2 regions of the Paenibacillus sp. N119s genome follow, and region 2 is predicted to be linked to the other one. Evidence: riboswitches for the same ligand, from Rfam matches in the RefSeq annotation. Region 2 holds a riboswitch; the other holds the start of a gene.

What was found. A riboswitch is a leader RNA that binds a small molecule or an ion and turns the genes downstream of it on or off. The one in region 2 is predicted to bind thiamine pyrophosphate.
Region 1: linked by a shared signal. The riboswitch ahead of AC5V8P_RS09395 (thiamine phosphate synthase) and the one ahead of AC5V8P_RS02410 (ABC transporter substrate-binding protein) in region 2 are both predicted to bind thiamine pyrophosphate.

Annotation. Positions count from the first base shown of each region.
Region 1 covers NZ_JCAJRU010000058.1:303-5,554, forward strand. Annotated here, with positions in the region: partial or broken gene AC5V8P_RS09380 (thiazole synthase) at 1-428, opposite strand, end outside; gene thiS (sulfur carrier protein ThiS) at 431-634, opposite strand; gene thiO (glycine oxidase ThiO) at 631-1,779, opposite strand; gene AC5V8P_RS09395 (thiamine phosphate synthase) at 1,809-2,429, opposite strand; TPP riboswitch at 2,738-2,846, opposite strand; gene AC5V8P_RS09400 (ABC-F family ATP-binding cassette domain-containing protein) at 2,932-4,485, opposite strand; gene AC5V8P_RS09405 (ferritin-like domain-containing protein) at 4,835-5,252, shown strand, end outside.
Region 2 covers NZ_JCAJRU010000009.1:3,216-8,467, forward strand. Annotated here, with positions in the region: gene AC5V8P_RS02400 (bifunctional 2',3'-cyclic-nucleotide 2'-phosphodiesterase/3'-nucleotidase) at 1-1,316, opposite strand, end outside; gene AC5V8P_RS02405 (pyridoxamine 5'-phosphate oxidase family protein) at 1,535-1,969, opposite strand; TPP riboswitch at 2,237-2,346, shown strand; gene AC5V8P_RS02410 (ABC transporter substrate-binding protein) at 2,541-3,584, shown strand; gene AC5V8P_RS02415 (MTH1187 family thiamine-binding protein) at 3,999-4,292, shown strand; gene AC5V8P_RS02420 (ABC transporter permease) at 4,289-5,065, shown strand; gene AC5V8P_RS02425 (ABC transporter ATP-binding protein) at 5,110-5,252, shown strand, end outside.

The DNA.
Region 1 (5,252 bases), on a different contig from region 2:
TCTTGTAACCTCTTCGCTAGTATCACATCATCCGATATGTAGGGCAGTACAACAAAACCTTCCTCTAGCAGCTTTTCACTAGCTTTCAACGTTTCAAAAGGGTCAGGCAACAGCGTCTTGCTATCCCCAATGACCTCCACCTTAATCATATCGCACAAGCCGGAGGCTTTTGCCAACTTAGCAATACGGATTGCCTCTTCTGCTGTAGTTGCTCCTGCTGTGTTGGGAAGAAGTGTATACCGGCTCAAATCCAGCGTATCGAGAAAATGTTCCTTGTCCCGTTCCTCCAAATTCAGTCTGCGTACGGCGAACGTTAATATTTCCGTCTCAGCAGCCTCTACAGCTTGGGATTGGATGTCCAGATCCGAGAATTTCCCTGTTCCCAGTAACAGCCTAGAGGTAAAAGATGCTTTTCCAATGGTTAACATGATCAACCGCCTCCTACAAAATGTACAATTTCCAAGCAATCTCCATCCTTAAGCACCGTTTCATGATGATCTTCACGGGTCAATATATGCCGATTCAGCTCTACCACTACGGTTTTCACCTTTAAATCAAGTTCATGCAGCAACTGATCTACACGAGTGATTCGATTAGAAATGGTCATGCTCTGTCCGTTAATGGTCAGCTTCATAAACTTTCCTCCTTGAGAAGTTCAGAAGAAAATTTGCTTATTCCAAGTTCAGCCGCATCAGCCCCTTTAAGCATAGCGGCCATCGCTCGCCCAGTCGCATCACTAAGCAGGACACCGTTGCGATAATGCCCGACTGCAGCATAGGCGCCCTCCACCCCAGGAACAGGACCAATAAAAGGTCGCTCCGCTGCTGCCTGCGGACGTAAGCCTGCCCAAGCACGTATAAAAGAAGCTTCGTGTACACACGGTAACCAAACAGATGCACGTTCCAACAGCCCCTTTAATCCTCCCGCGGTCACCTCTTTGTCATATTGATGTGGAAGACTCGTGGCGCCTATCCAAAGCTCGTTATTCTGTTTAGGTACGAGGTAAACATCGTCGGCATAAATGGTATAATCCAACGGATGATCTTTCAAAGATACAGCTACCGCTTCGCCCTTGACCGGATAAAGTGGATAATCAAATCCAATCTGCCCTAGCAGTTTTGAGCTGTCCAAACCTGCAGCAATCACGACCTGATCGCAGGAAAAGAAACCAATGTCCGTTCGCACACCGCAAACTCGACCGCCCTGTATGACCAGTTCCTTAGCTTGAGTTCCAGACCATATTGTTGCTCCCAGCACCGCAGCTGCCCCTGCATAAGCCCGGCAAAGCTGGACAGGGGCCACTTGTGTCTCCTTCGAACGATAGATAGCACCAATTACTTGATCTGCCAAGCCCGGAATCCGTCGTGCCACTTCCCTGGCATCCCACCAAACGTGACAATCATCCTCTCGCATCTTAGCAGCATTCCAGCGTTTTTGCCCCTCTGCTTCCGAACGAAAAGGAGTCACAAAGCCTTCAGTACGAAATTGCACTGAAATACCCGATAAACGCTCCAAATCACTGACAAGTTCAGGGAATGCATCTCGACTTGCACGGGCAAATCGCGCCAGTTCATGGTCTGTGAATTCTTCACTTTCCGCTGCCAGCATTCCCACCGCTGCTCCTGATGCTCCCTCACCGGGGATCCATCGTTCCAGCATAATTGTACTTCGTCCCTCCTTGGCCACATGATAAGCAATGGAACTGCCGATCACGCCTCCACCTATGACCAAACATTCAGCGTGTGCTATCGCTTTGGTCTCTGTATGTGTCTCTGACATTTATCCCCTGTCTCCTATCTGGTGAGTATTCAACTTTCTTTAGTCCGTTTTCTAGCTTCAGATTCGCGAATTACAAGATCCACCATTCGCCTATATTCCATCGCTGCTGCAATGGGGGACTCAGCTTCCCAAATACCAGACATCACGGCAATTCCGCTTGCTCCAGCATAATAAAGCTCTGGAACATGGTGCGGTTGTATGCCGCCGAGCGCAATCACGGGGATGTCCGACAATCTGCATATGCGTTCTAGCTGTGCTATCCCCCGCGGTACAAGATCGGTCTTGCAAGAGGTCTCATATACATGACCATACAGTACATAGTCCGCTCCTGCCTGCTCGGCAGCCTGTGCCTCCTCCAATGAATGAACAGATACTCCACAGCGTGTGCCCTCTAGCAGTAGACTTTTTGCATCTACTACAGATAACCCATTAGCCGGTAGCTGGACAGCTCCTGCCAAGGTAAGTAAAGCTACGTCCACACGATCATTTACTACAATTTTCTGCAAAGGAACTTTCTGCTCCAGCATGCTACGAGTCAAAGAAAGCAAAGCAGACGCGCCTTTCTGTTTTGAACGTACGTGTACATAGTGAATGTAAGGATAAATAGCGGCAGCCACTTGAGGGACATCTACACAGGACACACTTTCCATCGTGATTACGTGTAATTCGATTTCAATTTCACCTCACTTGAGCTAAAAAATTTAATCGTATTAGCTGAACTTATATTGTTGTAGCTCCATATAGGTAATATCATACAGAGCTAGCCACATGTGCCAGCAATAATGAAAGGAGACCCTATGTAAATTCGTCTACGGAAGATCGAACTAATGAAAAGAACGAAACACAAAAAACCACTTCCCTAAGGAAGTGGTTAGACGAACGTTCAAAATCAAACGGACTAATATATCCGTAAACGTATATCGTTCCCCGCACGAACAAAAGTAAAGAGCGTCTCTTGTTTGTACGGTGCTCACTTCCCTACGCTGGCATAACCCAGATCAGGTACAAAGGGTCCGAAATCCATTTATTCCGTCTCAGCCGCATGGGCGGCTCCCCTAGTGTGACTATTTTATTGTATCAGCTAAGGATAGCTTAGCATATTTTCCTAATTCTGCAAACCCTATATTGTGTGAAATATGCCAGAACGGGTTTTTAGTTTACTTTACTAGACCACTCTTCCACATTCCACGTTTTGGTTACCCAATCTTCGTAAAAGTCCGGTTCGTGGGATACAAGCAATACGGTCCCTTTGTATTCCTTCAATGCGCGTTTCAATTCATCCTTTGCTTTGACGTCCAAGTGGTTGGTAGGCTCATCAAACAGTACCCAGTTGCTCTCACGCATTAATAGTTTACAAAGACGGACTTTAGCCTGCTCTCCACCACTAAGCGCAGATAGAGGCCGTGTAATATGCTCATTCTTCAAACCGCAGCGTGCCAAATGCGCACGTACTTCATGCTGATTCAAATGTGGGAATTCATTCCACACATCGTCAATCGGCGTAATTTTTCCAGCCTTTACTTCCTGTTCAAAATAAGCAGGCTGCAAGAAATCACCTTGATAGGTCTTTCCGCTGATTGGCGGAATTTTTCCCAAAATGGTTTTGAGCAACGTAGACTTACCGACACCATTGCAGCCGACAATTGCGATCTTTTCGCCACGTTCGATCGTCATGGACATTTTAGGCAGAAGGGCATGTGTATAACCTATTTCAAAATCAATACCCTCAAAAACCGTTTTCCCGCTCGCACGGGCTTCTTTGAATTGAAAGGTTGGCTTTGCAGCTTCTTCAGGCTTATCAATACGTTCGATCCGGTCAAGCTGCTTTTCACGGCTTTTTGCACGCCCTGATGTAGATGCGCGCGCTTTATTGCGCTGAATAAAATCTTCCTGTTTCTTAATATATTCCTGCTGCTTCTCATATGCATCAATATGCTGGGCTTTGTTCAGATCCGCCATTTCAAGAAACTTTTCATAGTTAGCTGAATAACGGGTCATCTTAGCAAATTCAAGATGGTAGATTACATTAACGACTTGGTTCATAAATTCAGTATCATGTGAGATTAGGATAAAAGCATAAGGATAATCCTTCAAATATCTCGTAAGCCATTCAATATGCTCCACATCCAAATAGTTGGTAGGCTCATCCAGCAGCAATACATTCGGCTTTTCCAACAGCAACTTAGCAAGCAGGACCTTTGTCCGTTGTCCACCACTAAGTGCAGCTACATCCCGATCCAGTCCGATGGCAGAAAGCCCTAATCCATTCGCCATTTCTTCAACCTTCACATCAATGAGATAAAAATCCCCCATATCCAGTTGCTCTTGAATTTCTCCCATCTGTTCCAGCAGAACTTCCAACTCTTCGGGAGAAGCATCTCCCATTTTGTCCGTAATCTGCATCATTTCCTTTTCCAGCTCCAACAGAGGAAGAAAAGCATCTTTTAACACATCACGTACTGTTTTACCTGGTGTCAGCTTGGTGTGCTGATCCAGATAACCATAACGCACACGTGGAGTCCATTCCACTTTGCCTTCATCCTTAAGCAATTTTCCAGTCAGAATGTTCATGAGTGTCGATTTACCAACACCGTTAGCTCCTACCAATCCTACACGTTCCCCCGCAAGCAATCGAAAGGAAACATTTTTAAATAATGCACGGTCCCCAAAGTTGTGGGATACATTTTCTACAGTCAATAAACTCATAAGCTGTTTTTGGCTCCTTATTGTCATCGGCGCTGCCGACTGTTCTTATATAATACATTTGATTTCTTTCAAAGCTTTATTGTAGCACATCCAGTCACCTTATCGGAATATGAAAACAGCGAATTTTAAGGTTTTTCATATGGTCATCAGTATGATCAACCCAGTATGTTAGTAAGTCAAATAGTCGCCAGCATTACTTCACATGAAAAGAGCGACTAGGAGTGTGCGGAACATCCATTTTCCTAATGTGGGAACCGACATGGGCAGATGTGCATATACTTTCTAAAAACTAACATTGGGAGGAATAAACTTGTATCAAGTACCTTTTTACTGGGGAAATTCATATTATATGCGGGCCGATTTTGTACCGATCTGGAACACAAGCTTTCAGGAAGCAGTACAAATGATAAAGGAAGCGGTACAAGGGGAGCGTAACGATGAGTTGTTCTACAGTGAATTGATCAATTTGGCTCCCTCACAGGAGCAGGTGGCTATTATTGAAAGCATCCGTAACGATGAGCGCGCCCATAACAAAATGTTCAGAGAGATGTATTGGGCTTTAACAGGACAGGAGATTACAGGTATCAGTAGTGAGAAATATGAAAAGGTGCACTCCTATGTCGAAGGTCTGCAGCGCGCCTTGATGGGAGAGCTGGGTGCGGTAGAACGATACCGCAACATCTGGTTTGGATTGCCTACTGGCATCTATAAGGACACGGTGTACGGTATCATCTTGGATGAGCTTAAGCACGCTGCCAAATACAATT
Region 2 (5,252 bases):
GCACCGTTGCGACCACCGGCCTTGAATGGAGCGCCTGCCGACAATACAGGGAGTTTTTCATACTCTGTTCCTTTAAGATGGTTCTGAACGTACCATTTCTGTGCATTGGTCACAATTTGAATGGACGGATCATCCTGCACTAATGCAAAATAGCTGGTAATTGGTGCAGTCGTTGTACCGACAGGTTGACGAACATAATTCAGCGTTCCTTGGTGCTCTTCTTTAATCGCATCAACCAGTTTAAAATCAGGAATAAACTGCGCAGCCTGATTGGTGGTACTCACAACCGGACGCACTTGAGACTGAGAGTCGATTACGTGCCACTCACGGTTTTTCTTTTCCAGGCTCAGATCAATAATGCCCAGATCCTTGCCCCATGATGAAGCTTCTACTGCTGGCACGCCGTTAATGGTTCCTTTATCCAGATCTACCCCGCTCATATTTTTAAAATCTGAGCTTGGGAAAGATTTGTGAGCATGCCCAAACAGAATCGCGTTAATTCCGTCTACCTTGCTCAAATATTTAACGGCATTTTCCATCATTGGCGTTTGCGGCACATCCTCATAGCCTGTATGTGCAAGTACGACAATAATGTCAGCACCTTCTGTTTTCATTTGAGGAATAAACTTTTTAGCTGTTTCCACAATATCCTTTGTAACAACCTTCCCCTTCAAATTGGCCTCATCCCACTGCATAATTTGAGGTGTTACCAGACCGATTATACCCACTTTGAGTGTATGCTCTTCGCCCTTCTCATCCATTACTGTTTTATCAAGAATCTGATAAGGGGTAAAATGATTTTTTGTAGCTTGGCCCTCTTTATCAACATAAACATTCGCATTTACGTAAGGAAAATCAGCTCCCTTGAGCGATTTGTCCAGAAAGTCGAGGCCGTAGTTGAATTCATGGTTGCCCACTGTAGCTGCATCATAGCCCATCAAGTTCATCATTTTGTAGACCGGATGGACACCGCCTTCTTTTTCGAAGGTTTTGTTACGAGCCATATAATCATCTAATGGATTGCCCTGCAGCAAATCACCATTATCGAACAGCATACTGTTTCTTGTTTCACTACGTGCCTTCTGGATCAAACTAGCTGTACTAACCAAGCCATATTCGTTGGTTTCTTTGTCTGAATAGTAGTCATAATTCATCAGTGCCCCATGAATATCCGTGGTTTCCATGATCCGCAGATTCACCGTACCGCTATCGCGAGAATCGCTAGCTGCCCAGGATGGAGCGGCCGAAAACACCAACAGGCTACAAGCTACAACTGCTGCTGTAAACCCTTTAAACCAATTTTTACGAAATAACAAAATATACCCCTCCTTATTAAGGTGTATGCCTCATATACATACTTTTGCACATATATGTAAGCTTTGAACCCACCATTCCTATTTTAATCCAATGTAGGACAAAAGAGTAGTCATTTGCTTAAAATATTTATGAAAAAATAATTAGTTTTCGAATAAAAATAAAAGCCAGTAAATCTCCTAAAAAGATTGGAAATTTGCTGGCTTGTCCTTTTATATTTCTATTTCGTCCACACCTGGCGCTCCATTTGTTGACCCACGTACTCAATACGAGTCGGATTCACATCTAAAATAACATAATCGGGATCGTCAGGTCCAGAAAACCATTTTTTCAGAGAATCATTCCACACTTGTTTGCGTAACCCCTCATCAGCTGTAACCTGGACGGTAGCCTCGACTTCCAAGACTTCCTTCGTGCCCCCCACCTCATACCCCAGCAGCAGATAAGCATTCGGATTGTCCTTTAGCTCCTCCACTTTATGTGTTTTGCGATCCGTTGCTAGATGAATGTTCATTCCATCGTTAAAAAGGGCCATATAGCGTACTTTCGGTTTTCCGCCCTCTACCGTACCTAACGAGCAAAATTTGTTGTTATCCAAAGCCTTCACAATGGCTTGTTCCAGCTGACTGCGATCCAATGTCTCCGTTTTACCCACAGTACAACAACTCCTTTTTACGAATTAGAATTCTATACGGCTTTGCCACCTGGCATCAGCCCTTCAGAACATACTGTGCGGCTGCTCTAAAAATAACATGACCGAATCAGACTGATGATTCATGTACATTTTCAGATCAAAGCTCACAGTAAAAGTGTACCCTGTCATTCGCTAAATGAACCGTAAGCCCTCCCTCAAGGCTGGACAGACCCGCGATCAAGGCATATAATCGTCGTAGTAAACCCGAATAAACAAACCCATTAAACCATACAATGCCAGGGGTGCTGGAATCGGCCGGCTGAGAGTGTGTCCCAAGACACTGACCCTTACAACCTGATCTGGGTAATGCCAGCGTAGGAATGCTTGAGCAAGATGTGCCTTTTTAATACAGGACATCCCTTACTTTGGTATATACAAGCGCAAGCGTCCCGGAATCTCGGGACGCTTTTTTTGTTGAAGATGAAGTTGTTGGAAAGATTGCATTCTGGCAGATGTTATTTTTGTGAAAATGGGGAACATAAGCTGTCTGATTGGACGGATAACGGGTAATTAAAAGGAGAGAACACAACGAATGAAGCGCATGAACATGTTAAGCCTGGGTCTGATCACTCTGTGGCTCATGGCTCTGACTCTGACCGCTTGCGGCGGTAATCCCCCTACATCTCAACAGGCTGCTCCTGCTGCCGGCACTTCAACGTCTACTCCGGCAAAGGGGCTTAAAGATGTTAAAGTCGTGCTTGATTGGACACCCAATACGAATCACACGGGGCTCTATGTCGCCAAGGACAAGGGATTTTACGAAAAAGCGGGTTTGAATGTCCAAATTGTTCAACCAGGTTCAGGCGGAGCTGATCAGATGGTTGCTTCGAATGCCGCACCTTTTGGGATCAGTTATCAGGAAGGCGTTACTCAGGCTCGCATCCAAGGCGTGCCGCTCGTATCCATCGCTGCGGTGATTCAGCATAATACCTCTGGCTTCGCAGCCCCGATAGACCGCGGAATTAAAAGCCCGAAAGATTTCGAGGGTAAAAGCTACGGCGGCTGGGGTTCACCTGTAGAAGAAGCGGTCATGAAATCCATCATGGATTCAGACCAAGGTGATGTGAGCAAAGTGAAGATCGTCAACATGGGCAATGCAGACTATTTCACAGCTGTGAAGCGGGATATTGACTTTGCCTGGATTTTCTACGCATGGACCGGAATTGAGGCCAAGCTTCGAGGTGAGCCATTGGATATGCTGTATGTAAAAGATTATTCCAAAAGCCTCGATTACTATACACCTGTAATTGTGAGCAATGAGCAGACGATAAAAAATGATCCTGACCTGGTCAAAGCGTTTATGGACGCTACTGCACAAGGCTATGAATACACTATCGCTCATCCGGAAGAAGCGGCAGATATCTTAAGTAAAGCTGTGCCAGAGCTGGACAAAAAACTGGTACTCGCTAGTCAAAAATGGCTAAGCCCGCGTTATCAGGACGATGCCGCGCAATGGGGCGTACAAAAAGCAGAGGTATGGAAAAACTACTCGGACTGGATGTACGAACGCAAGCTGCTCAGCAAACCTTTGGAAGTCGATAAAGCCTTCACAAATGACTTCTTGCCCAAGCGTTGATCATTTTGTAAAAACGCTAAATGACCAACTAAATAAAACGGAACTAGAGAAGTGAACGAATTACCACTAAGCGGACGGAGGATACTTCCCATCGCCACCGTCACGGGATTTCCCGAATAAAGCATCACAGGGTAGAAATCCGGGGACAAAAGCGACCGCTTTGCTTGTACAGCACCATTCCGTGCACTTCGTTCTCGTACCTCTTGGTTTATTCTTTAGTCTCATAGTATCTAAACGCAAAAGCAGGTGCGCTTGTGTGTAAAAATGCAACCCAATCTATCAAAAAACTAAAGTGCTTTTAAGGCGGTTGGCAGCGGAGCGGTTCATTTGAATCTGAAGAAACGAAGCGGTCTCCCCACCTTAAACCAATTTATTTCCCAATACTACTCCAAATAAAGGACAGGTGAAATTCGCATGGCGAACACATTGCTCAGTATTCAAGTCATCCCTAAAACTCCTAATAACGAAGATTCTTACCCATATGTAGACAAGGCGATTGAGGTGATTCAGCGTTCTGGCGTCAAGCATCAGGTGAACCCATTGGATACGACAATGGAGGGCGAATTGGACGAATTGCTGAAAGTGGTCAAAGACATGCATGAGGCCTTGACAGAAGCCGGAAGTCCCAGCGTCATTTCACAGATCAAAATCGCACATAACCCACAGGGCATCAGCATGAGCAAGCTGACCGAGAAGTATCGCCCATGAATCTGAAAGGCAAGCACGCATCCTGGTGGAAAAGCGTATGGCCGCCCCTTGTGGCGGTCCTCTTCTTTTTAGCGGCTTGGCAGGGAGCGGTTTCCTATTTACATATTGAATCCTGGCTGCTGCCAGCTCCTTCCCTAATCGTTCAAGAGGGTATGGCGCAATCGGCGTTGCTTGGTGCCCATACTTGGGCTACGATTCGCCTGACGCTTGCGGGATTTGCTATAGGAACAGCAACGGGACTGCTGATCGCTATCGTTCTTCATATCATTCCTTTTCTCAAATCTGCTCTGTACCCGCTCTTGATCCTTAGTCAAAACATTCCGATCATCGCTCTCGGTCCGTTGCTCATGGTATGGTTCGGTTTTGGCGTGCTGCCCAAGCTTATGGTCATTACTTTAGTATGCTTTTTTCCCGTGGCCGTAGCGGCTATGGACGGGTTGACACGGACAGACCGTGTGATGATGAACTATATGCGGATGTCGGGTGCTAGCCGCAGGGCTATTTTTATGAAGCTAGAGCTACCTCACTCCTTGCCGCAAGTATTCTCCGGCATCAAGATCGCTGCTACCTATAGTGTGATGGGTGCGATCATTGCGGAATGGATTGGGGCCAGTGAAGGAATTGGATATTATATGTTGTTGCAAAAATCTGCCTATCGCACGGATCTCATTTTTGCCGCTATCGGTATTATTGTTACACTCAGCTTACTGATGTTTGTGATTATTCTACTACTGGAAAAATGGTTGGTTCGCTGGAAACCCGATCAAGAATAGCATCCATATTGAATTAAAGGCCTCAACGAAAGGACGTGGCACATATGAGTCTGCATCCGACGGATTTGACATCACCACACATGGGTGATGAACAGCAACAAGCCGGAGAAGCGCAGGTATTAACGTCTACTCCTCCTCCTGCTTTGGAATTAGACAGGATCAGCCTCGCCTTCCGGGAAAAGCGAAG